DNA from 2 places in the Streptomyces sp. NPDC019937 genome. Region 1 is predicted to be linked to the other one. Evidence: riboswitches for the same ligand, from Rfam matches in the RefSeq annotation. Region 1 holds a riboswitch; the other holds the start of a gene.
The links. Region 1 has a riboswitch for S-adenosylmethionine ahead of ABZ562_RS05740 (aminotransferase class V-fold PLP-dependent enzyme). Riboswitches for the same ligand answer to the same signal wherever they lie in the genome.
Positions count from the first base shown of each region.

Region 2: linked by a shared signal. The riboswitch ahead of thrC (threonine synthase) and the one ahead of ABZ562_RS05740 (aminotransferase class V-fold PLP-dependent enzyme) in region 1 are both predicted to bind S-adenosylmethionine.

Region 1 covers NZ_JBEYAL010000004.1:306,591-321,014, reverse strand. Annotated here, with positions in the region: gene ABZ562_RS05740 (aminotransferase class V-fold PLP-dependent enzyme) at 1-1,297, opposite strand, end outside; SAM riboswitch class IV at 1,451-1,568, opposite strand; gene trpD (anthranilate phosphoribosyltransferase) at 2,122-3,201, opposite strand; gene ABZ562_RS05730 (cytochrome bc complex cytochrome b subunit) at 3,359-4,996, opposite strand; gene ABZ562_RS05725 (Rieske 2Fe-2S domain-containing protein) at 4,993-6,048, opposite strand; gene ABZ562_RS05720 (cytochrome c) at 6,045-6,854, opposite strand; gene ABZ562_RS05715 (heme-copper oxidase subunit III) at 6,924-7,544, opposite strand; gene ABZ562_RS05710 (hypothetical protein) at 7,756-8,157, shown strand; gene ABZ562_RS05705 (Ig-like domain-containing protein) at 8,183-9,436, opposite strand; gene ABZ562_RS05700 (cytochrome c oxidase subunit 4) at 9,595-9,993, opposite strand; gene ctaD (cytochrome c oxidase subunit I) at 9,990-11,729, opposite strand; gene coxB (cytochrome c oxidase subunit II) at 11,726-12,688, opposite strand; gene ABZ562_RS05685 (aminotransferase class V-fold PLP-dependent enzyme) at 13,132-14,424, shown strand, end outside.
Region 2 covers NZ_JBEYAL010000003.1:28,641-43,064, forward strand. Annotated here, with positions in the region: gene ABZ562_RS03315 (DUF222 domain-containing protein) at 1-231, opposite strand, end outside; gene ABZ562_RS03320 (Cmx/CmrA family chloramphenicol efflux MFS transporter) at 419-1,660, shown strand; gene ABZ562_RS03325 (cation:proton antiporter) at 1,722-3,071, opposite strand; gene ABZ562_RS03330 (hypothetical protein) at 3,324-3,521, opposite strand; gene ABZ562_RS03335 (histidine kinase) at 3,950-4,927, shown strand; gene ABZ562_RS03340 (response regulator transcription factor) at 4,939-5,598, shown strand; gene ABZ562_RS03345 (DUF4031 domain-containing protein) at 5,628-5,918, opposite strand; gene ABZ562_RS03350 (hypothetical protein) at 5,918-6,274, opposite strand; gene ABZ562_RS03355 (MurR/RpiR family transcriptional regulator) at 6,388-7,320, shown strand; gene murQ (N-acetylmuramic acid 6-phosphate etherase) at 7,411-8,409, shown strand; gene groL (chaperonin GroEL) at 8,594-10,219, opposite strand; gene ABZ562_RS03370 (cold-shock protein) at 10,539-10,745, opposite strand; gene ABZ562_RS03375 (MoaD/ThiS family protein) at 11,177-11,455, opposite strand; gene thrC (threonine synthase) at 11,452-12,768, opposite strand; SAM riboswitch class I at 12,786-12,927, opposite strand; gene ABZ562_RS03385 (glucosyl-3-phosphoglycerate synthase) at 13,103-14,059, shown strand; gene ABZ562_RS03390 (trehalose-6-phosphate synthase) at 14,218-14,424, shown strand, end outside.

The DNA.
Region 1 (14,424 bases):
GCTCCTTCACCGCCCGGACGAAGCGCTCCACGTGCTCGTCCGGGGTGCCCGCGCCGAAGCTGACGCGGATCGCGTTCAGGGAGCGCTCCCCCGGGGCGGCCTCGGGCGCACCGCACTCCCCCTGCTCACCCGGCTCGCTGACCAGCAGGGTCCGCAGCAGCGGATGCGCGCAGAACAGCCCGTCCCGCACGCCGATCCCGTACTCCGCGGACAGCGCCGCCGCGAAGTGGGAGCTGTTCCAGCCCTCCACCACGAACGACAGCACCCCCACGCGCGGCGCGTCGTCGCCGAACAGCGACAGCAGCCGCACCTGGGGCACCTCCGCAAGCCCCTCCCGCACCTTCGCGATCAGCTGCCGCTCCCGGGCCACCAGGCCGTCGAACCCGGCCTCGGACAGCGCCTTGCACGCCGAGGCGATCGCGTACGCCCCGATCACGTTCGGCGAGCCCGCCTCGTGCCGCGCCGCGGTGGTGTGCCACTCGACGTCCACCCCGCCGTCGTCCCGCCGCGCGACCTTGCGGCTCGCGCCGCCGCCCGCCAGATACGGCTGCGCCTCGCGCAGCCAGTCGGCCCGGCCCGCCAGGACCCCCGCCCCGAACGGCGCGTACAGCTTGTGCCCCGAGAACGCCACCCAGTCCACGTCCGCCGCCGCGATGTCCACCGGGTGGTGCGGGGCCAGCTGCGCGGCGTCCAGGACGATACGGGCGCCGTGCGCGTGCGCCGCCGCGGCCAGCGCCTCCACCGGCCACAGCTCACCCGTCACGTTCGACGCGCCCGTCACACACACCAGCGCCGGGCCCCCGTCCCGCTCCGCCAGCGCCTTCTCCAGCGCCTCCACCGCCTCGCGCGGCGAGCGCGGCGCGCTCAGGTAGCGCACCCGCACGTCCTCCCGCTGCTCCCACGGCAGCAGCGAGGCGTGGTGCTCGGTCTCGAACACGAACACCTCCGCACCGGCCGGCAATACGGCGGCCAGCAGGTTCAGCGAGTCCGTGGTCGAGCGGGTGAAGACCACCTGGTCGTCCGCCCGGCACCCCAGGAACGCCGCGACCTCCTTGCGGCTCGTCTCGAACAGGTCCGTCGACAGCTGCGACAGGTAGCCCGCCCCCCGGTGGACGCTGCCGTAGTACGGGGCGTACGCGGCGACGTCGTCCCACACCCGCCGCAGGGCGGGCGCGCTGGCCGCGTAGTCGAGCGCGGCGTACGTCACCTCGCCGCCGGTGACCAGGGGCACGGTGACGTCACTGCCGAGGACGGCGAGCGGGGCGGAGGTCTCGACTGCAGAAGGGCACACGGACATGGCGAATTCTCCCGATGGGTCGCAGGCATGCGGAACATGGCTCGACGCACGGCGGATCCGCGCGGAGCGGGTGGGAAAACGGGCTCTGCGGCCCTAGCGCATTCGCTGCGTCACGGAAGAACTCCCTCGACCACCAGGACCCCTAGTGCGAGGGATCCGCGCTTGCCGCGCGCCTCGCTGCGAGCGGCCTGGTCATCACCCGGGGCACCCCGCCACGGACGGAGGGTTGCCGGACAGCGGGCCGGGGCCGAAGTCGCTGTCGCTCGTGACCTGGCGCGATTATGCCACGGCGCCGCGCGGTGCCCATCCCTGCGTCCGCATAGTGGACTGTTCCCCACCCCGCCCCTTCCCGAACCGGGGGACCAGCCCCCGGCCCCCGGGTGGGGGCTCCGCCCCCACACCCCCGCTCCTCAAACGCCGGAGGGGCTGGCTAGCGGGGCATCTCCGCCCCGGCCCCTAAGCGGCGCCTCCGCCCCTGGACCCGGCTCCTCAAGCAGCGGAGCGGCCGGGGAGCGGGGCATCACCGCCCCCGGGCCCCGCTCCTCCAACGCCCCCGGCTACCGCTCGCAGGTGCCCCCCTGGGGGCTGGGAAGCGGGACATCACCGCGCCACCCGGGACCCGCTCCTCACGCGCCGGATCGGCTGGGTAGCGGGGTGTCTCCGCCCCGGCCCGGGGCGGGGCCGGGCCGGGTCCGGGGGCGCAGCTCCCGGTTTCGGGGAGGGGCGGGGTGGGGACGAGCAGCGGACCGGCACCGGCACCGGGGTGCGGGGCGGAGCCCCGGTCGGGGAGGGGCGGGGTGGGGAAGAGGCCGCGGCCGGGGGCCCTACGCGTTGCTCGCGTGCACCCAGCGTTCCAGGGCGTCCCTCGCCGCGCCCGAGTCGATGGACTCGGCGGCTCGCGCGACGCCCGTCGCGATGCGGGCCGGGAGCGGGGCGTCCGCCGGGTCGCGGTGCCAGTCCAGGGTCGCCAGGGCCGCGCCCGCGTTCAGCAGGACCGCGTCCCGTACCGGGCCCGTCTCGCCCGCCAGGAGCCGGCGTGCCACGTCCGCGTTGTACGAGGCGTCGGCGCCGCGCAGGGCCTCCACCGGGGCCAGGGCGAAGCCGATGTCGCGCGGGTCGAAGGACTCCTGGCGGACCGTGCCGTCCCGTACCACCCACACCTGGGAGGTCGCGGTCACGGTGAGTTCGTCCAGCCCGTCGTCGCCGCGGAAGACCAGCGCCGAGGAACCGCGCTCGGCCAGCACCCCGGCCATGATCGGCGCCATCCGGGCGTCGGCGACGCCCGTCACCTGGCAGCGGACCCGGGCCGGGTTGGTGAGCGGGCCGAGCCAGTTGAACGGGGTGGCGATGCCCAGTTCGCGGCGGGCCGCCGCGACGTGCCGCAGGGAGGGGTGGAACTTGACCGCGAAGCACATGGTGATGCCCGCTTCCTCGGCGATCTCGGCCACCCGGGCCGGGCTGAGGTCCAGGTTGACGCCGAGCTTCTCCAGGACGTCGGAGGCGCCGCTCGCGGAGGACGAGGCGCGGTTGCCGTGCTTGACGACGCGCGCGCCCGCGCCGGCCGCCACCAGGGCGGACATGGTCGAGATGTTGACGGTCCTGGCGCGGTCGCCGCCGGTGCCGACGATGTCGACGGTCGGCCCGGGCACCTCGATCGTCTTGGCGTGCCCGTACATGGCGCGGACGAGGCCGGAGAGTTCGGCGACGGTCTCGCCCTTGGCCCGCAGCGCGACCGCGAACCCGGCGATCTGGGCGTCGGTGGCCTCGCCGCGCATGATGCGGTCCATGGCCCAGGCGGTGTCGTCGGCGCTGAGGTCCTGGCCGCCGAGGAGGGAGCTGAGCACGTCCGGCCAAGTGCGGGCCGTCGCGGTGCTGTCGCCTCCGGCTGGGGTCACAACGTCCATGGTCCGCTCCTGAATGATGCCTGGGCCGCACAGCTCACACGGCTGGATCAGCGCTCGATCAGGGCAAGCCTATCGGCCTGACCACGGCCAGGGCCCCGGGCCGGACGGTGAGGTCCGGGCCGGGGCCCTGGTCTGTGGCGTCAGATGACGGAAGGGATCAGTGGTGGCCGTGGCCGCTGGTGATCTCCTTGTACTCCTCGGAGGTCGGCTTCGGGATGAAGGCGTCCTTGCCGTAGTAGCTCTTGGACAGCCTGGCCCGCAGCTTCTGCGACGCGCCGACCTTGCGGCGGACGCCGTTCTCGTCGACCTCGGGGCCGATCTCGTACGGCTTCGGCTGCTCGTGCTGGGTGAGCACGTGCAGCTGGTCCTGTGTGAGCGGCTCGTGCACCTCGATGAACTCACCGTGCGGCAGGCGCTTGATGATGCCGGTCTCGCGACCGTGCAGCACCTTCTCCTTGTCGCGCCGCTGGAGGCCCAGGCAGATCCGGCGGGTGGCGACGAAGGCGATGACCGGGCCGACGAAGAAGGCGATCCGCACGAACCACGTGATCGAGTTGATCGACAGGTGGAAGTGGGTGGCCCACAGGTCGTTGCCGCCGCCGACGAGCATCACGAAGTACACGGTCAGCCAGGCGACACCGAAGGCCGTACGCGTCGGGGCGTTGCGCGGGCGGTCCAGGATGTGGTGCTCGCGCTTGTCGCCGGTGATCCAGCCCTCGATGAAGGGGTAGAGGCCGATCGCAAAGAGGACCAGCGGGAAGAGCACGATCGGGATGAACACGCCCAGGACGAGCGTGTGACCCCAGGCGGTGATCTCCCAGCCGGGCATCACACGGACCAGACCCTCGGCGAAGCCCATGTACCAGTCGGGCTGGGCGCCGGTGGAGACCTGGTCGGGCCGGTAGGGGCCGATGGTCCAGATCGGGTTGATCGTGGCGATCGCGGAGATGGCCGCGATGACGCCGAAGACCAGGAAGAAGAAGCCGCCCGCCTTGGCCATGTAGACCGGCAGCAGGGGCATGCCGACGACGTTCTTGTTGGTCTTGCCGGCCCCGGGGTACTGCGTGTGCTTGTGGTAGAAGACCAGGATCAGGTGCGCCACCAGCAGGCCGAGCATGATGCCCGGCAGCAGCAGGACGTGGACCGGGTAGAGCCTCGGGATGAGGTCCATGCCCGGGAACTCGCCGCCGAACACGAACATCGAGATGTAGGTGCCGACGACCGGGATCGACAGGAAAACACCCTCGATGAACCGCAGACCGGTGCCGGAGAGCAGGTCGTCGGGGAGCGAGTAGCCGGTGAAGCCGGTCAGCATGCCGAGGAAGAACAGCAGGAAGCCGAACAGCCAGTTGATCTCACGCGGCTTGCGGAACGCGCCGGTGAAGAAGACGCGCATCATGTGCACGAACATCGCGGCGAGGAAGACCAGCGCGGCCCAGTGGTGGATCTGCCGGATCAGCAGACCGCCGCGCACCTCGAAGCTGATGTCGAGCGTCGAGGCGAACGCCTCGGACATCCGCACGCCCTGCATCGGGACGTACGGGCCGTGGTAGACGACCTCTTCCATGCTGGGGTGGAAGAACAGCGTCAGGTACACACCCGTGAGGATGATGATGATGAAGCTGTAGAGCGCGACCTCACCCAGCATGAAGGACCAGTGGTCCGGGAAGATCTTGCGCATGTTGGCCCGGGCGAGGCTGTAGATGCCCAGCCGGCCATCGGCCCAGTCGGCGACGCGCTCGCCCGCGGGCGCTTTGCCGCGCCGCTGCGTGCCCGTGTCTGTTGCAGTACTCATCCGCGCTCCCAGTAAGCAGGACCGACGGGCTCCGAGAAGTCGCCCATGGCTTCGAGGTACCCCTGGTCATTGGCCTTGATCCGCAGCTGGGGCAGCGCGTGACCGGCCGGACCGAAGATCACTCGGCCACCGTCGGAGAGGTCGAACGTCGACTGGTGGCAGGGGCACAGGACGTGGTGCGTCTGCTGCTCGTACAGGTTGATCGGGCAGCCGACGTGGGTGCAGATCTTCGAGAAGGCGACGATGCCCTCGTGCGACCAGTCCAGCTCGCGCTTGTCCTTGATGTTCTCCGGCTGGAGCCGGACGAGCATCAGGGCGGCCTTGGCGATCTCGGTCTGGAAGTCGTGCTGGTCCTCGCTCATGCCCTCGGGCATGGCGAAGGTCAGGGAGCCCACGGAGATGTCCTCGGGCCGCAGCGGCTGCATGGTGTTGTAGTTCATGAGCCGCTTGCCCTTGGCCCACTTGGTGTGCCGGAGCTTGGTGCCCGGCAGCGGGCCGAGGTCGCGCAGCAGCACCACGCCGGAGAGCGGCACCAGGGCGAGCGCGCCGAAGAGGGTGTTGCGGGCGAGCTTGCGGCGGCCGAAGCCGGACTCCTTGGCGCCGTCGCGGAAGTCCTCGAGGACCTTGGCCTTCACCTCGGGGCTGGCCTCGATGGCGTGCCGGTCGTCGGCGATCTCCACGTCGGACATCAGGGTGCGGGCCCAGTGGACCGCGCCGGCGCCGATGGCGAACAGCGCGATGCCGAGGGTGAGGCCCAGCGCGAAGTTCAGCGCGCTGATGTGACCGATCGGGAAGACGTAGATGTACTTGTCGACCGGCAGCGCCACGTAGGAGGCGATGAAGGCGATGGTCGCCAGCATCGAGACCGTGAAGAGCAGGGCGACGGTGCGCTCGGACCGCTTGGCGGCCCGCTCGTCGATGTCCTGCTGACGGTGCTCGTGCGGGGGCAGCCCCGGGTCGGCGAACGGGTCTTCCACGACCGCGGTCGCGCCGCCCTCCGCCCGCTCCTCGGGCAGCTTCTCTTCTGCTTGTGAAATCTCGTGGCTACTCATGACTTCTTGGCCTTTGCGGTCCGGGCGGCGACCCAGATGGTGAGGACGATCAGCGCGCCCATGCCGAAGACCCAGGCGAAGAGGCCCTCACTGACCGGGCCGAGCCCGCCGAGCTCAAGGCCACCGGGGGTCTTGGACTTGTCGCTGTTGACCGTGTCGAGGTACGCGATGATGTCCTGCTTGTTCTTCTCCGGCATCGTGGTGTCGGGGAAGGAGGGCATGTTCTGCGGGCCGGTCTGCATGGCCTCGTACAGATGCTTCTTGCTCACACCCTCGAGGGACGGCGCGTACTTGCCGTTGGTGAGGGCACCGCCCTTGCCGGCGAAGTTGTGGCACTGCGCGCAGTTCGTGCGGAAGAGCTCGCCGCCCTTCGCGACATCCGCGTCGTCGGTGCTGTACTGGCTCTTGGTGGGCGTCACCGGCCCCGCGCCGAGCGAGGAGATGTACGCGGCCAGCTGCTCGATCTCGGCGTCCGAGTAGATGTTCTTCTTCTTCGGCACCTGGGCGCCCGGCTGCTGGGCGGGCATCCGGCCGGTACCGACCTGGAAGTCGACGGCGGCCGAACCGACGCCGACCAGGCTCGGGCCGTCGGAGGTCCCCTGACCGCCCGTACCGTGGCAGCTGGCGCAGCCGACGGAATAGAGCTTCTTGCCCTCCTCGATGGCGAGGGACTGGGCGGAGCTGTCATCGGCCTTCGCCTCGCTCGGCGAGAACGCGGCGTACAGCCCCCCAGTGACCGCCAGCGCGAAGAGTAGGACGACGAACGCAGCCAGCGGATGGCGCCGTCGTGCGGAGAGCTTTTTCACGGATTACCCCGGTGTCAGGATCTTCTGCGTCGATGCTTTAAGGACGTGCTTCCGGTCGCGGAGACCGGCTTACTTGATCATGTAGATCGTGGCGAAGAGGCCGATCCAGACGACATCGACGAAGTGCCAGTAGTAGGACACGACGATGGCCGCCGTCGCCTGCTGGTGGGTGAACCTCTTGGCCGCGTACGTCCTCCCCAGGACCAGCAGGAAGGCGATGAGTCCGCCCGTCACATGCAGTCCGTGGAACCCGGTGGTCAGGTAGAACACCGAACCGTACGGGTCGGAGGAGAGCGAGAGCCCGTCCTTCTTGACCAGTTCGGTGTACTCGAAGATCTGACCGCCGATGAAGATCGCGCCCATGATGAAGGTGATCACGAACCAGGAGCGCAGCTTCCTCACGTCGCCACGCTCGGCGGCGAAGACACCGAGCTGGCAGGTGAGGGAGGAGAGCACGAGGATCGTGGTGTTCGTCGCCGAGAACGGGAAGTTCAGCGAAGACGCCATTTCCTTCCAGTGCTCGGCTCCGGTCACCGATCGCAGGGTGAAGTACATCGCGAAGAGGGCCGCGAAGAACATCAGCTCGGAACTCAACCAGATGATGGTCCCGACGCTGGTGAGGTTCGGCCGGTTGACCGACGGGTGCGCGTGCCCGGTATCTGTTGCTGTTGCTGTCGCCACGACCGACATTATGTCGGTCGCTTATCCGGCCCTCACTCCCGGGGGTGCCGTTCGGAGTGTCCAGGGCCGCGTCAAGGGCATCGATGCTGCTCGTCGCCGCTGTTCCGGCCGGTCCCCCGAAGGAGGGAGAGATCGGTTCGCCCCCTCCTCCGGAAGGCTGTACGGGAGTAACATCCGCCACAGGAGCCCGGTAGTCCCCTTGGCTGATGCGGAGGAAACGATGCGGCCGACCGCCACGGTGCTGGTCTACAGCGACGACGCGAACACCCGCGAACAGGTGCGGCTCGCGACCGGTCGCCGGCCCGCCGCCGATGTGCCTCCGGTGGAGTTCGTGGAGTGCGCCACCCTCCCCGCCGTCCTGGCCGCGCTGGAGGACGGCGGGATCGACGTGTGCGTCCTGGACGGGGAGGCGGTCCCCGCGGGCGGGATGGGCGTCTGCCGGCAGATCAAGGACGAGATCTTCCAGTGCCCGCCGGTGGTGCTGCTCATCGGCCGCCCGCAGGACGCCTGGCTGGCCACCTGGAGCCGCGCGGAGGCCGCGGTGACGCATCCGGTGGACCCGGTGGCCCTGACGGACGCGCTGGCCGGGCTGCTCCGCAAGCGGCTCGCGGTGGGTGCCTGACCGCACTCCGCGCGGTCTCACGCGGTCATGCCATGGGGCGGAGCCGGGCCGAGTCGGCCGGGGTGCTGCCGTCCCGCTGGCCGGCGGCGAGGGCGCTGCCCTGGCGCCAGTCGGTCCAGGCCATGTTCCAGTCGCCGTAGCCGTTGCCGAACGGGGCCATGTCGTCCCCGTTGCTGTTGATGACCTTGACGATGTCGCCGAGGTGCACGGTGTTGAAGAACCACCGGGCGTTCTCGGTGGACATGCCGGTGCAGCCGTGGCTGACGTTGGCGTACCCCTGCGAGCCGGTCGACCAGGGCGCGGCGTGGACGTATTCGCCGCTCTCGGTGACCCGGGCCGCCCAGTAGACCATCAGGTCGTAGGAACCGGCGCCCAGGCCGATGCTGGCGCCCGTCATCCGCACCGCGGACTCCTTGGCGAGGATCACCTTGGTGCCGTTACGGGTGTCGAACCCGGGCATACCGGTCGTGATCGGGATGGTCCGGATCACCTCTCCGTTCCGCCGCACCGTCATCTGGTGGGTCCCGGAGTCGGTCAGGGCCTCGATCCGGTCGCCGGTGGTGATCCGCAGCGACTTGGTCCGGTCGCCGTAGAGCCCGCCGCCGATCCTGATGCCCTTGAGGTTGGAGCGCACGTTGACGGTGGCGTGCGCGGGCCAGTACTCGGCCGGGCGGTAGTGCAGTGTCTTGCTGTCCACCCAGTGCCAGACGCCGTCCACCGCGGGCTGTGAGTCGACCTTCAAGCCCCGCTCGATGACGGCCCGGGCCGAGGGGTCCTTGACCGCGCGGCTCAGCTTGGCGGTGATCGGCTGGCCCACCCCGTACTCCCCCGCCTTCGGCCCGAAGGTGACCTTCAGCAGCTTGTGGGCGGAGCTGGTGGTGAAGTTGATCGTACGGCGGCCCGGCGCGCCGCCCGAGTCCTCCGTGGACACCCGCAGCGTGTAGTGGGCGCCCGCCGCCAGCGGCACCGTGGAGCGCCACCGGCTGCCGTCCGGCGTCAGCTCGCCCCGTACGTACCTGCCTGCCGCGTCGGTCGCGGTGACGTCCGTGATCCGGCCGTCGTCGCCCTTGGCGGTGACTTGGAGCGGCCGGTCCGGATCGGCGTTGTGTGCGCCGCTCTCACCGCTGAACGAGATCTGGTCGGCGGCGTCGTACGGCTTGGCGGACAGCGGGTCCGAGGAGGGGCCCCCGCATCCGCTGAGACCCGCTATCAGCGAGGCCACCAGCAGGGCACTGGAGAGCACCGCCCGGGTTCGAGGAGATCGAGGTGTGTGGTTCATGCGCTCACGCTATGGACGCCCACGGCGGACGGCGCGCCGAGCGAGGCACCAGGGTGACGGCCCCCTGTCGGCCCGGGGCGCCCCGGAGGCGAACCGAGCCTCCCAAAAAAAAGAGGGCCCGGCACCTGTACGGTGCCGGGCCCCTTGATCAGAAACCGCTACTGGTTCTGGTTCTCGCCGCGGTAGTACTCGAAGACCCACCCGAAGAGGCCGACCATGATGATCGGGGCCGAGAAGAACAGCAGCCACCAGCCGAAGACCACGCCCATGAAGGCCAGGGCGCCGCCGACGGCCAGGGACAGCGGCTGCCAGCTGTGCGGGGAGAAGAAGCCCAGCTCACCGGCGTCGTCGGCGACGTCGGCGTCCTGGTTGTCCTGCGCCCCGACATCCACGCGGCGCGCGGTGAACGCCAGGTAGAAGCCGATCATGATGCTCAGCCCGAAGGCGAGGAACAGCGCCGTGGTACCGGCGGGCTCCTTCGACCACACGCCGTAGACGATCGCCATCAGCAGGATGAAGACGGCGAGCCAGAGGAACATCCGGCCTTGGACCTTCACTTGCCGGCCTCCTTACCACCCGCGAGGGCCTTGTCTTCGTCGGCCGCACCCTGGTGCTCGAGCTGGTCGAGCGCCGCGATCTCGGGGTGGTGCAGGTCGAACGCCGGGGATTCGGAACGGATCCGCGGCAGGGTGAGGAAGTTGTGCCGCGGCGGCGGGCAGGAGGTCGCCCACTCCAGCGAGCGGCCGTAGCCCCACGGGTCGTCGACCTCGACCTTCTTGCCGTACTTGGCGGTCTTCCAGACGTTGTAGAGGAACGGCAGGATCGACAGGCCGAGCAGGAACGAGCTGATCGTGGAGATCGTGTTCAGCGCGGTGAAGCCGTCGGCCGCCAGGTAGTCGGCGTACCGGCGCGGCATGCCCTCGGCACCCAGCCAGTGCTGCACCAGGAAGGTGCCGTGGAAGCCGATGAACAGCGTCCAGAAGGTGATCTTGCCGAGCTTCTCGTCCAGCATCTTGCCGGTCATCTTCGGCCACCAGAAGTGGAAGCCGGAGAACATCGCGAAGACCACGGTGCCGAAGACCACGTAGTGGAAGTGGGCCACCACGAAGTACGAGTCGGAGACGTGGAAGTCCATCGGCGGCGACGCCAGGATGACGCCGGTGAGTCCGCCGAAGGTGAAGGTGATGAGGAAGCCGATCGCCCAGAGCATCGGGGTCTCGAAGCTCAGCGAGCCCTTCCACATCGTGCCGATCCAGTTGAAGAACTTGATACCGGTCGGAACCGCGATCAGGAACGTCATGAAGGAGAAGAACGGCAGCAGCACCCCACCGGTGACGTACATGTGGTGCGCCCACACGGTCACCGACAGACCCGCGATGGAGATCGTCGCGGCGATCAGGGTGAAGTAACCGAACATCGGCTTGCGCGAGAAGACCGGGATGACCTCGGAAATGATCCCGAAGAACGGCAGCGCGATGATGTACACCTCTGGGTGTCCGAAGAACCAGAAGAGGTGTTGCCACAACAACGCCCCGCCATTGGCCGCGTCGAAGACATGCGCCCCGAATTTACGGTCCGCCTCCAGGGCGAACAGCGCGGCGGCCAGCACCGGGAAGGCCAGCAGGACCAGCACGGCGGTCAGCAGCACGTTCCAGGTGAAGATCGGCATGCGGAACATGGTCATGCCGGGAGCGCGCATGCAGATGATCGTGGTGATGAAGTTGACCGCGCCGAGGATCGTGCCGAAGCCGGAGAAGGCCAGACCCATGATCCACATGTCGGCGCCGACGCCCGGCGAGCGGACCGCGTCCGACAGCGGCGAGTACGCGAACCAGCCGAAGTCGGCCGCGCCCTGCGGGGTCAGGAAGCCGCCCACCGCGATGAGCGAGCCGAAGAGGTACAGCCAGTACGCGAACATGTTCAGCCGCGGGAACGCCACATCGGGCGCGCCGATCTGCAGCGGCATGATCCAGTTCGTGAAGCCCGCGAACAGCGGGGTGGCGAACATCAGCAGCATGATCGTGCCATGCATGGTGAACGCCTGGTTGAACTGCTCGTTCGACATGATCTGGGTGCCGGGACGAGCCAGTTCGGCGCGCATGAAGAGCGCCATCAGTCCGCCGATGCAGAAGAACGCGAACGACGTGACCAGGTAGAGCGTGCCGATCGTCTTGTGGTCCGTGGTGGTCAGCCACTTGACGACGACATTGCCGGGCTGCTTGCGGCGCACCGGCAACTCATCCTCGTACGAGGCGGTTGCGTCGGCACCCTGGGGTTCGTTGAGGATGCTCACTGTGTCTTGGTCTCCGCGTTCTTGGCGGGGTCCGTCTGCGCGATGCCGGCCGGGATGTATCCCGTCTGGCCCTTCTTCGCCAGGTCCTTCAGGTGCTGCTGGTAGCGCTCCGGGGAAACGACCTTGACGTTGAAGAGCATCCGGGAGTGGTCGACGCCGCACAGCTCGGCACACTTGCCCTTGAAGGTGCCCTCGCGGTTCGGGGTGACCTCGAACCGGTTGGCATGGCCCGGGATGACGTCCATCTTCATCAGGAAGGGGACCACCCAGAACGAGTGGATGACATCGCGGGAGGTCAGGATGAATTCGACGGACTCACCCTTGGGCAGCCACAGGGTCGGACCCGGGTTGCCGTTCTGCGGATTCCGCTCGCCGGGGGTGCCGGTGTCGTAGACGCCCTCGGCGCCCTTGGGGACGGTGTCGAGCATCTTGTTCGGGATGGACGACACCTCCTTGGGGGTCGCCTTGGGGCTGGCCGGGTTCCCGTCCACGTTCTCCATGTAGTTGAAGCCCCAGCTCCACTGGTAGCCAACGACGTTGACTACGTGGTCGGGCTTCTTGGAGGTCTTGAGGAGCGCGTTCTCATCGCGCGCGGTGAAGTAGAACAACACCGCGACGATGATGATCGGGACCACGGTGTACAGCGCCTCAAGGGGCATGTTGTACCGGGTCTGCACCGGAACCTCGATCTTGGTCCTGGTCCGGCGGTGGAACATCACCGCCCACAGGATCAGGCCCCAGACCAGCACGCCCACGGCGAGTGCGGCCGCCCACGAGCCCTGCCACAGGGAGAGGATCCGCGGCGCCTCCTCCGTGGCGGGAGTGGGCATTCCGAGGCGGGGGAAGTCCTTGGATGTGCAACCGGTGGCGGTCGCCAGGACCGCGCCCGCGGCAAGCGCCTGCAGCAGCTTCCGCCGCACCGGGCGCCGCGACGAGCGGTCGGAGCCGTTGGGACTCACGTAGCGCCTTCCCGAGAGTCTCGCCCGCGCGGTCGGCCGCGGCCGTCATCTGGTCGGTCGCCGGCCCGGTGCGGGCAGGGGTTTGGATGTTTATGCGGACCAAACCCTACTGGACGCCATTTGGCGCTGCGCGGGGAGGGTGCCCAACGCGCCGGGCCCCTCCCCGAAGGGGTGGCATCACCGCCGGAACGCCGCGGAATTCCAGTGGAATGACCTGCTCCGCCAACGTTTTCCGGGCCCGGGGGGCGGCGCGGGGTGTGACCGGAGGGCGGCCGGGGTACAGGTGGTGCGGGCACCGCCCCGTTCGTGTGATGCCTGGCGCCGGCACGCCGTACGCCCGTATGTGTCATGTGCGCATCGCCTGTCGCGTCCTCATGGCGCGTATTTCCTCCGCGGGCTTTCTCCTGAGCCGTGCGCCGGGCGCAGCGGCTAGCGTTCTTCACGTGCCCTATTTCGACGCGGCCTCGTCCGCACCGCTGCATCCCGTGGCCCGGCAGGCGCTGCTCGCCGCCCTCGACGAGGGGTGGGCCGACCCGGCCCGGCTCCATCGCGAGGGGCGGCGCGCCCGGCTGCTGCTGGACGCCGCGCGGGAGACGGCCGCCGAGGCCGTCGGCTGCCGTCCGGACGAGCTGTCCTTCACCCCTTCGGGTACCCGCGCCCTGCACGACGGCATCGCCGGGGCGCTCGCCGGGCGCCGCCGGGCCGGGCGGCGGCTGATCGTCTCGGCCGTGGAGCACTCCGCGGTGTTCCAGGCCGCGGCGGCGCACGAGGCGTCCGGGGGCGCGGTCACCGAGGTCCCGGTGGACCGTACGGGCCGGGTCGCGCCGGACGCGTACGCGGCGGCCCTGAGCGAGGCCCCCGACGGTGTCGCGCTGGCCTGTCTGCAGTCCGCCAACCACGAGGTCGGCACGGTGCAGCCGGTGGACGCGGCGGCGGAGGCCTGCGCGGCGGACGGCGTGCCGCTGCTGGTGGACGCGGCCCAGTCGCTGGGCTGGGGCCCGGTGGAGGGCCGGTGGTCGCTGCTCACGGCGAGCGCCCACAAGTGGGGCGGCCCGCCGGGGGTCGGGTTCCTCGCGGTGCGCAAGGGCACGCGGTTCCGTCCGGCCCCGGTGGACGAGCGGGAGTACGGCCGGGCGCCGGGCTTCGAGAACCTTCCGGCCATCGTCGCGGCCGCCGCCTCGCTGCGCGCCGTACGGGCCGAGGCCGCCGAGGAGGGGGAGCGGCTGCGGGGGCTGGTGGACCGTATCCGGGCCCGGGTGCCGGAGCTGGTGCCGGACGTGGAGGTGGTCGGCGATCCGGAGCGGCGGCTGCCGCATCTGGTCACCTTCTCGTGTCTCTATGTCGACGGGGAGGCGCTGCTGCACGAGCTGGACCGGGCGGAGTTCTCGGTGTCCTCCGGTTCGTCGTGCACGTCGAGCACGCTGGTCCCCAGCCATGTGCTGCGGGCCATGGGGGTGCTGTCCGAGGGCAACATCCGGGTCTCGCTCCCGCGCGGCGCCTCGGGGACGGAGGTGGACCGGTTCCTGCAGGTGCTGCCGGGCGTCGTGGCCGGGGTGCGCGAGCGCCTGGGCGCCCCGGCGGGTGCCGGCGCCGCCCCGGCCGCCGAGCCCGCCGCCGGTCTCGTCCTGGACTCGCTGGGCAAGCGGTGCCCGATCCCGGTGATCGAACTGGCCAAGGTCATCGGCGAGGTGCCGGTGGGCGGGGTGGTGACCGTGCTGTCCGACGACGAGGCGGCG
Region 2 (14,424 bases), on a different contig from region 1:
CAGTGCCTTCAGGGCATCGATGCGGCCGGTGTGCGACAGCTCCTCCGCGCGCAGGACCGGCAGAACCGATGCGGTGTGCGGGCCCGGCGCGGTGGCGGCGAGGTGGGCGGCCCATTCGTCCAGGCGGTCTGGGCCGGCGGCCCATTCGTCCAGGCGGTCTGGGCCGTTCAATTCGTTGGTCGTGTTCTCGGTCGCGTCCTCAGTGATGTCCTCGGCCATGGCGGTCGGCATGGCGATCGCTCCCCCCGTAATGCCTCAACACCCACCTCCCCTCGGCGGGTTCACATCTCGATTCTTCATCACTCTCCGTGATGTCACCAGCTCATAGCCGCCCTACCATCACTTCGAGTGAATGTTCGGGAGATGCGGAACGCTCCAGCCGAGGAATGGCCAACAACCCAGCGGTGTTGACGTCGGCATGCCCATCGCCGTTTATGTACTTGGCCTGTCCGTCTTCGCCCTCGGGACCTCCGAATTCATGCTGTCCGGGCTGCTGCAACCTGTCGCAGCAGACATGGGGGTGTCGATCCCCACGGCCGGGCTGCTGATATCGGCGTTCGCGGTCGGGATGGTGGTCGGGGCGCCGGTGCTGGCGGCGGCCACCCTGCGGCTGCCGCGGCGGACGACACTGATCGCGCTGCTCGCCGTCTTCGGGCTCGGGCAGGTCGCGGGCGCGGTGGCGCCGTCGTACGGGGTGTTGTTCGCGTCACGGGTGGTGAGCGCGCTCGCGTGTGCCGGGTTCTGGGCCGTGGGGGCCTCGGTGGCCGTGTCGTTGGTGCCGGTCAACGCGCGGGCGCGGGCCATGGCGGTGATGGTCGGCGGGCTCAGCATCGCGAACATCGCCGGGGTTCCGGCCGGGGCGTTCCTGGGGCAGCACGCCGGGTGGCGGGCGGCCTTCTGGGCGGTGGCCGGGCTGTCGGTGGTCGGGCTGATCGGGGTGATCGCGCTCGTACCGCGGACCGAGGCACCGACCGGGGAGGACCAGCCGCGGCTGCGGGCCGAATTGCGGATCTACCGGGACCGGCAGGTCTGGCTCGCGCTGGTCACCACCGCGCTGAGCGGAGGCGCGGTCTTCTGCCTGTTCTCGTACCTCGGGCCGCTGCTCACCGACGTGGCGGGGCTGGACGAGGGCTGGGTGCCGACCGTGCTGGCCCTGTTCGGGGTCGGCGCGCTGATCGGCACGATGGTCGGTGGGCGGATCGCGGACGCGCACCTGTTCGGGACGATGTACGGCGGCATCACCGCCTCCACGGTGGTGCTGAGCGTCCTGGCGCTGACCGCGCACAGCCCGGTCGCGGCCGTGGGCCTGGCGCTGCTGCTCGGCTTCACCGCCTTCTTCACCGCGCCCGCGCTCAACGCCCGCATGTTCAACGTCGCGAACGCCGCCCCGACGCTCGCGGGCGCGACCACCACGTCCGCGTTCAACATCGGCAACACGCTGGGCCCCTGGCTCGGCGGCCTGGTCATCGACGCGGGCTGGGGCTATCCGGCGGTGGCCTGGACGGGCGCCGCGCTGGCCGGCACGGGCATCGTGACGACGGCGTTCGCGGCGCGGCTGCACCAGAGCCGGGGCGCGTCCCGCGTCATCGTGACCTCGCCACCGGCCGACTCCTCGACCACCGCGGAGTCCTTGCCGTCGTCGCCGTCGCGGACCCGGTAGGTCCCATCGCCCCCCCCACAGGCCCCGCGGGCCCCCGCAGCGGCCCCGTGCCCGGTCCAGGTCACCCCGGCGGCCGGGCCTCGGCGCCGGGGGCCCCGCGGCCGGTGGCGCAGGGCGCGTCCGGTGCCGCGGGGACGGCCGCCGGATCGCTGCGCCGGGCAGCGGCAGCGTACGGGTCGCTGCGCGGGGCGGCGTACGACCCGTCGGCCGTGGGAGTGAGGGCTGGACGACGGCCGGGCAGGGCCGCGCGCGCCGACCGCAGGCCGCGGGCGAGCAGGTGCGCGCGCCCGGCGACGACCGGGCCGAGGACCGCGAGGACGAGGACGTAACCGGCGATGAACGGGGCCAGCCGGGCGTCGAGTCCGGCGCTGGTCGCCATGGAGGCCAGGATCAGGGCGAACTCCCCGCGCGCCAGGAGCGTGGTGGCGATCTCGGCGGCGGGCTCGGGCCCGTAGCGGTACAGGCGCGCCACGAGCAGTCCGGCAACGACGTTCATCACGATGGTCAGCGCCGCCGCGGCGGCCACCGGGGCGGCGACGGACGCGATGTCCCCGGGGTCGATGGCCAGCCCGAAGGCGAAGAAGAAGATGGCGGCGAAGGCGTCGCGCAGCGGGTGCACCAGTTCGCGGATGCGCGGTCCGGAGGGGGTTCCCGCCAGGATCAGCCCGGCCATGAAGGCGCCGATGGCGTCCGCGACCCCGAGGACTTCCGAGACCCCTGCGACGAGGACCGCGGTGCCGAGAAAACTGATGACCAGCAGTTCGTTGTCGCGGACCATGATCATACGACCGACCAGCCGGGTGCCGTAGCGGGCCGCGGCCGCCAGCGCCAGCAGGAACGCGAAGGCCTTGCCCGCCTGCAGGACCGTCTCCTGGACGCCCTGGGCGCCGCTGATGACAGGCTGGAGCGTGGCCAGGTAGAGCGCCAGAAAGATGTCCTCCACGACGATGACGCCCAGGATCAGGCGCGTCTCGGGATGGGAGATACGGCCCAGGTCGATCAAGATCTTGGTGACGATCGCGGAGGACGAGATGCCCAGCACGCCCGCGAGCACCAGGGCTTCCCGGGCGCCCCAGCCAAGGGCGAATCCGAACCCGAGGCCGGCGCCGACGTTCAGCAGCAAGTAGATACCGCCCGCGGCCAGCAGACGCCGACCGCCGCTCCTGAGGTCGTCGAGGTGGAACTCCAGCCCCAGGTAGAACAGCAGCAGCACCAGCCCCAGGGACGAGAGCATTTCGAAGTCATGCGCGTTCTCGACCAGGACGAGCCCCGGGGTGTGCGGGCCCAGCAGAATCCCAGCGAGCATGAACAGCGGGATGGTCGGAAGCCCGATCCGGCTGCCCAGGCGGGCGAGGAAGGCGGCGGCGAGGAAGGCGCCGCCGAGGGCGAGCAGGGTGTCAGCGTGTCCCACGGGTCACCACCTTCGTCGGCGGACGGAAGGCCGGGGTGTCGCGTCGAGCGGGGTGGATGCGTCCTCCTTCGTCAAGGGGCGGTCGACTTCATCAAGGGGCGGTCAACTTCGTCGAAGAGCGGTCATTCTTCGTCAAGGGACGGTCATTGGTGTCCGGCGTGACGGGGAGCGCCGCTTCGGACGCCCGCCGCCGCGGGTGGGGGCGTGGCGGGGAGCACCGCTTCGCACGCCCGCCGCGGCGGTGGGGCCCGGTCACCGTCGCCCGTCGTCGCCCTCCGGGCGCAGCGGCAACCGGGGCCAGAGCCGGCCCGGCCGGTGGCCGTGCGGGGTCACGAACAGCCGCGTGACCGTACCCGCCATGACCAGGCCCGCCGCGAGCAGCAGGCCCTCGGGCAGCAGCATCCCCGCCACCTGCATCACCAGGGAGACGACCAGCAGCGACCACGCCACCGCACGCCGGTACTCCCGAGGCCGACGTGGCCAACGTGACCGACGTGACCGACGTGACCGACGTGGCCAACATGACCAACGTGACCGACAACGTGACCGACGTGGCCGTCCCGCCCCCAGGCCATGGGCGAAGCGCGGTTCGCGGCGCGCCGTCCGCTCCTCGAGTTCGTGCAGCGGGGGGTCTCCGGGCTCTGCCATCGCTCCTCCTCCCACCGGGTGGCGGCTTTCCGGGGTGTCGCTGCCAACGATCACATTGCACGCGTACGCCCCACCATCGGTGCCGACACCCATTTCCGCCGGTGACCAACCCTCATCCCGGGCCCGGCCAGGACAAACCCGCCCCACCGGCCGGGCGGGGCCGGCCGGGGTGGTGATAGAGAAGAGGCGGCCACCGGGCCACAGGACCAGCGGGAGGGAGGCGGCACGGAGTGTCCTTGTTCTGGCGGATCTTCCTGCTCAACGCCGTGGTACTGATCGCGGCCGCCGCGCTGCTGCTCGGACCGGTCACCGTCTCCACCCCGGTCCTGCTCACCGAGGCCGCCGTCCTCACCGGAGGGCTGGGCGTGATGCTGATCGCCAACGGCGTGCTGGTGCGCATCGGCCTCACTCCGCTGAAGCGGCTCACCCGGGCCATGACCACCACCGACCTGCTGCGCCCCGGACAGCGGCCCGCCGTGGGCGGGCAAGGCGATGTCGCCGAGCTGATCATGACGTTCAACGCCATGCTCGACCGGTTGGAGGCCGAACGCGCCACCAGCGCCGCCCGCGCCCTGTCCGCCCAGGAGGCCGAACGCCACCGGATCGCCCAGGAACTCCACGACGAGATCGGCCAGACCCTCACCGCCGTCCTGCTCGAACTCAAACGCGTCGCGGGTCACGCGCCGCCCGGCCTACGCGATGACCTGCGTCAGGTCCAGGAGACCACGCGCACCAGCCTGGACGAGATCCGCCGCATCGCCCGACGGCTACGCCCGGGCGTCCTGGAGGAACTGGGCCTGACCAGCGCCCTGAAGGCGCTCACCAACGAGTTCACCAGCGCCACCTTGGTCGTACGCCACCGCATCGCCGGCGATCTGCCGCCGCTGGACGACAAGACCGAACTCGTCCTCTACCGCGTCGCCCAGGAAAGCCTGACCAACGCCGCGCGCCACGCCGACGCCCGCCGCGTGGACGTCGCTCTCACCCGCACCCCCGCGGGTATCGAACTGCGCGTCCGCGACGACGGTCGGGGCCTGGGCACCACCGAGGGCGCCGGCATCCGCGGCATGCGCGAACGCGCCCTGCTCATCGGCGCCGAGCTCGCCCTCGGGCCCGCCCCCGGAGGCGGCACCACCGTGACCCTGACGGTCCCCGCCCCCACCGGAGCCAGTGCCCCTGACCGTCCCCGCGCCCACCGGAGCCAGTGACCATGCCCGACATGCCCGAGGCGCACCCCACCCGCATCCTCCTCGCCGACGACCACGCGCTGGTCCGCCGCGGGGTCCGCCTCATCCTCGAGGGCGAGCCCGGCCTCACCGTCGTCGCCGAGGCCGGAGACGGCGCCGAAGCGGTCGAGGCCGCCCGCGCACACCGGCCGGACCTGGCGATCCTCGACATCGCCATGCCCCGGCTGACCGGGCTCCAGGCCGCCCGTGAACTGGCCCGCAGCCGACCGGAGACGCGCATCCTGATCCTGACCATGTACGACAACGAGCAGTACTTCTTCGAGGCGCTGGCGGCCGGGGCCTCCGGCTACGTCCTGAAGTCCGTCGCCGACCGCGACCTCGTCGAGGCCTGCCGCGCCACCATGCGGGGCGAGCCCTTCCTCTATCCCGGCGCCGTCAACGCCCTCATCCGCAACTACCTGGGCCGGCTCCGGGAGGGCGAGGACATCCCCGAACGGCCCATCACCAGCCGCGAGGAGGAGATCCTCAAGCTGGTCGCCGAGGGGCACAGCTCACAGCAGATCGCCGAACTGCTCGTCATCAGCGTCAAGACCGTCGAACGCCACCGCGCCAACCTGTTGCAGAAACTCGGCCTGAAGGACCGGCTGGAGCTGACCCGTTACGCGATCCGCGTCGGTCTGATCGAACCGTAGCCCGCCGTAGCCCGGCCGTGCCGGAGCACTCACTCCCCCGCCCGGTCCCTGTGGTCCGCCCCGCGCGCCCGGCGGCGGCGCAGGCCCGCCGCCGTGAGCCTGCGCAGCAGCTCCTTGCTGCCGACCTCCTCAGCGCCCGCCCGCACCGCCCGCGCGTAGAGGTCGCTGGGGACGTCGTAGTGGTCGCGGTCGAAGCCGCGGCGCGGGGCGCCGATGCGGGTGGCGAAGGCGTGGAGTTCGTCGTACGAGACGTCGCTCACCAGGTGGGACCACATGCGGCCATGGCCCGGCCACGAGGGCGGGTCGATCAGTACGGCCATCAGAGGGTGGTCCCCAACGAGCCCACGGGGGCCACCGCGACCGCGGTCTTGCCGCAGACCCAGTGCGGGTCGGGGCCCAGTTCGGGTTCCACATCGAGGGCGTGGAGATCGCCGCCCCGGGTGCAGACCGGGCACAGGGGCCAGCGGCCGTAGCGCTCCAGCAGGGCGTCCTGGACGTCCTGGGCGACCAGACCGGCGACGTACGCCACGCCTTCCGGCCATTGCTCGACCCACCAGCGGCGGTGCGTGATGGCGTCCTCGACGAGCGAGACGATGTCGGCGTGGGCGACGTCTCCCGCCGCGAGGTCGGCCAGGACGAGCGCCCGTGCCGCGTGCAGTGCGTGTTCGAGCTTCATGGGTCCCATTGTCACCTTTGCTTCGTCGCGCCGCCTTCCCGCGCGGGGGAGGCGCATGAAAGCCCTCCGCGCGCAGTCTTGACGGGCCTCCTGGCCGGAAATAGTTTTCAGATGTGAGTAGCAAGTTGAAGGAAACTTTCACTCCCCTCACCGACCCCGCCGTGCCCGCCCCCTCCGCGCTCGCGGCGAAGGTCCGCACCCTGGGCCCCTCCATGACCCGCTCGATGCAGCGGGTCGCCGAGGCCGTCGCGGGCGACCCGGCGGGCTGCGCGGCGCTCACCGTCACCGGGCTCGCCGAGCGCACCGGTACCAGCGAAGCCACCGTCGTGCGCACCTCCCGGCTGCTCGGCTACCCCGGATACCGCGATCTGCGCCTGGCGCTCGCCGCGCTCGCCGCGCAGCAGGCCGCGGGCCGGGCCCCGGCCGTCACGGCGGACATCGCGGTCGACGACCCGATCGGTGACGTCATCGCCAAGCTCGCGCAGGAGGAGCAGCAGTGTCTGGCCGACACCGCCGCCGGGCTCGACACCGGCCAGGTCGAGGCCGCGGTCGCCGCGGTCGCCGCCGCCCGCCGGATCGACGTGTACGGCATCGGCGCGTCGAACCTGGTCGCCCAGGACCTGGTCCAGAAGCTGCTGCGGATCGGCCTCATCGCGCACGCGCACGCCGATCCCCACCTGGCCGTCACCAACGCCGTACAGCTCCACTCCCGCGACGTCGCGCTCGCGATCACCCATTCGGGGCGGACCACGGACGTCATCGAGCCACTGCGCGTCGCCTTCGAGCGCGGCGCGACCACCATCGCGATCACCGGCCGTCCCGACGGCGAGATCGCGCAGTACGCGGACCTCGTCCTCACCACCTCCACCGCGCGCGAGAGCGAGCTGCGCCCGGCGGCCATGTCCAGCCGCACCAGCCAGCTGCTGGTGGTGGACTGCCTGTTCATAGGCGTGGCGCAGCGCACGTACGAGAGCGCGGCGCCCGCCCTGTCCGCCTCGTACGAGGCGCTCGCGCACCGGCACGACCCCCGCCCGCGCCACCGCTGAAAAGCCACCGCTGAGACCGACCGGCGCTCGCGCGCCGTCGCCACCACCCCCCCCACCGTCACGCTCACGTAGGGAAAGAGCCGCTTCGCCATGACGTCCGCCGCCGAGCAGCAACCTCAACAACACCAACCTCAACAACCGCGACCTCAACAACCGCAGCAACAGCTCCGCGCCCAGCTGGAGACCCTCACCACCGAGGCCTTCCGCCCCGAACTCGCCGAGATCGACCGGCTCGACACGGTCGAGATCGCCCGGGTCATGAACGCCGAGGACGCCGGGGTCCCCGCCGCCGTCGCCGCCCAGCTCCCCCGGATCGCCGCCGCCATCGACGGCATCGCCGCGCGCATGGCGGGCGGCGGGCGGCTGGTCTACGCGGGCGCGGGCACCGCCGGGCGGCTCGGGGTGCTCGACGCGAGCGAGTGCCCGCCCACCTTCAACGCCCGGCCGGACCGGGTGGTCGGGCTGATCGCGGGCGGGGAGACCGCCGTGGTGTCGTCCGTGGAGGGCGCGGAGGACAGCGCGGAGCTGGCCGCCGAGGACCTGGACCGGATCGGGATCGGGCCGGACGACGCGGTCGTGGGCGTCTCGGCCTCCGGCCGCACCCCGTACGCCGTGGGCGCCGTCGAGCACGCCCGCCGCCGCGGGGCGCTCACGGTCGGGCTGTCGTGCAACGCGGGCTCGGCGCTCGCCGCGGCCGCCGACCACGGCGTCGAGGTGGTCGTCGGACCGGAGCTGCTCACCGGCTCCACCCGGCTCAAGGCGGGTACGGCGCAGAAGCTCGTGCTCAACATGATCTCGACCATCACCATGATCCGGCTGGGCAAGACCTTCGGGAATCTGATGGTCGACGTGCGCGCCTCGAACGAGAAGCTGCGGGCGCGCACCCGCCGGATCGTTTCGCTGGCGACCGGCGCCCCGGACGAGCGGATCGAGGGCGCGCTGGCGGCCACCGGCTGGGAGGCCAAGAACGCCATCCTCACGATCCTCGGCGGCGTGGACGCGCCCACCGCCGAGAAGCTGCTCGGCGAGGCGAACGGCCATCTGCGGGCCGCCCTCGAAGCGGCGGGGTACGACGACAAGAAGCCGTAACGACAAGAAGCCGTAACGGCAAGAAGCCATAGCCACACAAAGCCACAACGGCAAAAGGCCACAGCAGCAGAAAACACAGCAGCGGAAAACACGGCGGCGGGGCGGCACCCCTGGGAGAAAGGGTGCCGCCCCGCCGTCGTCAGTGGACGGTATGACCGACCGGCGCGCGGGGCGCCGAAGCCGATCAGAAGTCCATGTCACCGCCCGGCATGCCGCCCGGGGCGCCCGCCGGAGCGGCCTTCTCCGGCTTGTCGGCGATGACGGCCTCGGTGGTGAGGAACAGCGCGGCGATCGACGCGGCGTTCTGCAGCGCGGAGCGCGTGACCTTGGCCGGGTCGATGATGCCCTCGGCGATCAGGTCGATGTACTCGCCGGTCGCGGCGTTGAGGCCGTGGCCGGGGGTCAGGTTGCGCACCTTCTCCACCACGACGCCGCCCTCGAGGCCGGCGTTGACGGCGATCTGCTTCAGCGGGGCCTCCAGGGCCAGGCGCACGGCCTGGGCACCGGTGGCCTCGTCGCCCTCGAGCTCCAGCTTCTCGAAGACCGAGACGGTCTGCAGCAGGGCCACGCCACCACCGGCGACGATGCCCTCCTCGACGGCGGCCTTGGCGTTGCGCACCGCGTCCTCGATGCGGTGCTTGCGCTCCTTCAGCTCGACCTCGGTCGCGGCACCGGCCTTGATGACGGCCACGCCGCCGGCCAGCTTCGCCAGGCGCTCCTGGAGCTTCTCGCGGTCGTAGTCCGAGTCGGAGGACTCGATCTCGGCGCGGATCTGGTTGACGCGGCCCTGCACCTGGTCGGTGTCGCCGGCGCCGTCCACGATGGTGGTCTCGTCCTTGGTGACGGTGACCTTGCGGGCGCGGCCGAGCAGGTCGATGCCCGCGTTCTCCAGCTTGAGGCCGACCTCCTCGGAGATGACGGTGCCACCGGTGAGGATGGCGATGTCACCGAGCATGGCCTTGCGGCGGTCACCGAAGCCCGGGGCCTTGACGGCGACGGACTTGAAGGTGCCACGGATCTTGTTGACGACCAGGGTCGCCAGCGCCTCGCCCTCGATGTCCTCGGCGATGATCAGCAGCGGCTTGCCGGACTGCATGACCTTCTCGAGCAGCGGGAGGAGGTCCTTCACGCTGGTGATCTTCGAGTTGACGATCAGGATGTACGGGTCGTCGAGCGACGCCTCCATACGCTCCATGTCCGTCGCGAAGTACGGGGAGATGTAGCCCTTGTCGAAGCGCATGCCCTCGGTGAGCTCGAGCTCGAGCCCGAAGGTCTGCGACTCCTCGACGGTGATGACGCCTTCCTTGCCGACCTTGTCCATGGCCTCGGCGATGAGCTCGCCGATCTGGGTGTCGGCGGCGGAGATGGAGGCGGTGGAGGCGATCTGCTCCTTGGTCTCCACGTCCTTGGCCTGCTCGAGCAGCTGGGCGGAGACGGCCTCGACGGCCTTCTCGATGCCGCGCTTGAGGGCCATCGGGTTGGCGCCCGCGGCAACGTTCCGCAGACCCTCCTTGACCAGCGCCTGGGCGAGGACGGTCGCGGTCGTCGTGCCGTCACCGGCGACGTCGTCCGTCTTCTTCGCGACCTCCTTGACCAGCTCGGCGCCGATCTTCTCGTACGCGTCCTCGAGTTCGATCTCCTTGGCGATGGACACACCATCGTTGGTGATCGTGGGGGCGCCCCACTTCTTCTCGAGGACGACGTTACGGCCCTTGGGGCCGAGGGTGACCTTGACGGCGTCGGCGAGCTGGTTCATCCCGCGCTCGAGGCCGCGCCGCGCCTCCTCGTCGAACGCGATGATCTTGGCCATGTGAAGTGGTCCTCCCAAGACGGGGTGGATTGCTCCGGACCGCGCCTGGCGCCCGCGACGGACGGCCTGCCTACCGTGCGGTTCCTTGCCCCGCGCGGCGTCGGCGAGCCTCACCGACCCGATCCTTCTGTCACTCTCACCTTCAGAGTGCTAACGCAATAATTAGCACTCGCCCCATGAGAGTGCAAGCGCCCGACGGGCGTCAAGGGAGCCACGGGAGAGCCCGGGGGCCGGACTCCCGCGGACATGCCAGAGGGCCCGCCCCCTCGCGGGGTACGGGCCCTCCGGCATTTCAGTCAGCTGCCTCGCGTTCGGCGCGTCAGCCTACGGCCACGCGGACCATGTCCGCCTGCGGGCCCTTCTGGCCCTGCGAGATCTCGAACTCGACCCGCTGGCCTTCCTCGAGGGTGCGGTAACCGTCCATCTGGATCGCACTGTAGTGGACGAACACGTCCGCACCACCGTCGACCGCGATGAAGCCGTACCCCTTCTCCGCGTTGAACCACTTGACGGTGCCCTGAGCCATTCCTAACTCCCCTATTGCTGGCCCTTGCGCAGGACCGCACTCCGCGGACCCGGGTCAGACCTCACCCCCCGAGTCGAGGGGGGTGTGCGCCGGAACGCGTCGACCGCCGCTGAATGTATCCGTCCCAACGCCCTCTGCAACAGGTCAATTGGACGAGAATTCTGGGCACGGCCGATCGGTAATAAGTGGAGAATTCTTGTGAAGTTCGGGCAAACCCGGCGGGACATAGGGTACCAACCCGACAAATCGCGCACACAGTTTGCGCACAAGTTGACGAGTTCTCATATGCGGTTCCGGCGCCGGGGCCGATGGGGAAGCCCGCGCCCCTTGGTCGGGGCGGGGCAACTCTATCGCGATTCCACACGCGGAATCGCCCCGTCCGTTTCTTCCCGGACGGGGCGATTTCCAGAGGTGAGAGGGGTGATGGGGCGTCAGCAGCCACCCGCGACGGCGGGGATGATCGACACCCCGGCGCCGTCCGGCGTGGCCGTGCCCAGGCCCTCGGCGAACCGCACGTCGTCGTCGTTGACGTAGACGTTCACGAAGCGGCGCAGCTTGCCGGTGTCGTCCAGGACGCGGGCGGAGATGCCCGCGTGGTTCTTCTCCAGGTCCGCCAGGACCTCGGCGAGGGTCGCGCCCTCGGCGCTGACCTCGGCCTGGCCGCCGGTGTAGGTACGCAGGATGGTCGGGATTCGGACGTTGACGCTCATGCGAGGCCAGCCTCTCGGAACGAGTCAAGGGTGGGTCGGATGATGGCGGAGGGGCCCGTGGTGGGGGCCACCGCGTCGAGGGTCTTGAGGCCGTCGCCGGTGTTCAGGACGACGGTCGTCAGGGACGGGTCGAGCAGTCCGTCCTCGATCAGCTTCCTGGTCACGCCGACGGTCACACCGCCCGCGGTCTCCGCGAAGATCCCCTCGGTGCGGGCGAGCAGCTTGATCGCGTCGACCACCTGCTCGTCGGTGACGTCCTCCACCGCCCCGCCGGTGCGGCGCGCGATGTCCAGGACGTACGGGCCGTCCGCCGGGTTGCCGATGGCCAGCGACTTGGCGATGGTGTTCGGCTTCTGCGGGCGCACCACGTCGTGGCCCGCCTTGAAGGCGGTGGAGACCGGGGAGCAGCCCTCGGCCTGGGCGCCGAAGATCTTGTACGGCTTGTCCTCGACCAGACCGAGCGCGATCAGCTCCTTGAGCCCCTTGTCGATCTTGGTGAGCTGGGAGCCGGAGGCGATCGGGATGACGATCTGGTCCGGCAGCCGCCAGCCGAGCTGCTCGCAGATCTCGTACGCCAGGGTCTTGGAGCCCTCGCCGTAGTACGGCCGCAGGTTGACGTTGACGAAGCCCCAGCCCTCGCCCACCGGGTCGCCGATCAGCTCGCTGCAGAAGCGGTTGACGTCGTCGTACGTGCCCTCGATGCCGACCAGGTCACCGCCGTAGACGGCGGCCATGACGACCTTGCCCGCCTCCAGGTCGTGCGGGATGAAGACGCACGAGCGGAAGCCGGAACGGGCGGCCGCGGCGCCCACCGCGCCGGCCAGGTTGCCGGTGGAGGAGCAGGACAGGGTGGTGAAGCCGAAGGTGCGGGCCGCCTGGACGGCGATGGCGACGACCCGGTCCTTGAAGGAGTGGGTCGGGTTGCCGGAGTCGTCCTTGACGTGCAGCTCACCGGTGATGCCCAGCTCACGGGCGAGCCGGTCGGCCTTGACGAGCTGGGTGAAGCCCGGGCTCAGGCTGGGGAGCGTGGCCACGTCGGCGGGGACGGGCAGCAGCGGCGCGTAGCGCCAGATGTTGTCGGGACCGGCCTCGATCTGCCGCCGCAGCCCCTCGGGGTCGCCGCTCGGAAGGTCGTACGCGACCTCCAGCGGCCCGAAACACGACGCGCACGCGAAGATGGGACCGAGGTCGAAGCGCTCACCGCACTCGCGGCAGGACAGGGCGACGGCGGGACCGAAGGCGGCGGAAGCGGAGGACGCCGGGGAATCAGCGGCGGCGGAGTTGGTTGAGCTTTCTACGGATTGCACAGCCATGGAGGCGAGGCCCTTTCTCCTCATCTTCCTCGGGACGCATTTCGCCACGAGACGGAATTGGCACCTTCCCGAGCTGGGAGCCTCGCCGCAGTGAACGAGACCAGCTGGAGGGTTGCCGGGGCTTCAACGGGCCGTTCCCTCTGCCCCTCTGGATGAGCGGTATGGCCGCCGGGCCGGACCCGGGGCGTTTGTCCGCACGGTGCCCCCGACATACGAAGGTCATGTGCGCTGTTCAAGACTGTAACCGACGGCCCGGAGGGTTGAGCCAGCCGTCCGAACCGCGAGATGGATCACAACGATCACGGCAAGCGATCACAGCAGGGAGACGAAACAGGTGCTGGATGAGGTGGAGCGCTGGCTGGAGCACCGCTCCTGGTCGGCCGACGACCGTCCGCTGGACCACCTGCTGGCCGCGAAGCGCCACACGGCGACCAGCGTCAGCGTGGTGCTGCCCGCGCTGAACGAGGAGGCGACCGTCGGCGAGATCGTCGCCGCGATCCGCCGCGAGCTGATGACCGAGGACATGCCGCTCGTCGACGAGCTGCTGGTGCTGGACTCCGGCTCCACGGACCGCACCGCCGAGGTCGCCGCCGCGGCCGGGGCGACCGTGGTGCACCGCGACACGCTGCTGCCCCGGCTGCCCGCGCTGCCCGGCAAGGGCGAGGTGCTGTGGCGTTCGCTGCTGGCGACCAGCGGCGACATCGTCTGCTTCATCGACGCCGACCTGCGCGAATTCGACGCCCGCTTCGTCTCCGGGATCGTCGGGCCACTGCTCACCGACCCCGGGGTGCAGCTGGTCAAGGGCATGTACGACCGTCCGCTGCGCGACACCGCCGGCCAGGGCGGACGGGTCACCGAGCTGGTCGCCCGGCCGCTGCTGAACCTGCACTGGCCGCGGCTGGCCGGGTTCGTCCAGCCGCTGGGCGGCGAGTACGCGGCCCGGCGCTCGCTGCTGGAGCGGCTGCCGTTCCCCGTCGGGTACGGGGTCGAGCTGGGCCTGCTCGTCGACGCGCTGCACACGGTCGGGCTCGACGCCCTCGCCCAGGTCGACATCGGCGTGCGCAAGCACCGCCACCAGGACGGCAAGGCGCTCGGCAGGATGGCCGCCGCGATCTACCGCACCGCCCAGCTGCGGCTGGCCCGCGGCCATCTGGTGCGGCCGCGGCTGACGCAGTTCGAGCGCGGCGAGAACGGCTTCGAGCCGCGCACGACGGCGGTCGACACGGAGGAGCGGCCGCCGATGGTCGAGATCCCGGAGTACGCGGAGCGCGGGCGGCACAGCGTCGCGTAACGCTCAGGGGCACAAGAAGGCGCCGTAACCTCCCGGGCAGAAGAAACCGCACGAACACCTCCCCCGGACGCACAGCCCGACGCGGGCGCCGTAACCCTCCCGGGCAGAAGAAACCGTACGTACGTTTGCGCACGGTGCCCGATGGCTAGGCTCGCGACATGGCCGTTGAACGCAGCGCACCGATCCTCGTCGCGTCCAACCGCGGCCCGGTCTCGTACGCGCTGGACCAGGACGGTTCGCTCGTCCCCAAGCGCGGGGGCGGCGGGCTGGTCTCCGGGCTGAGCGCGATCGGGCCCGACGCCGGTGCCGTATGGGTGTGCGCCGCCCTCGGCGACGGCGACCGCGAGGCGGCGCGCCGCGCCGGG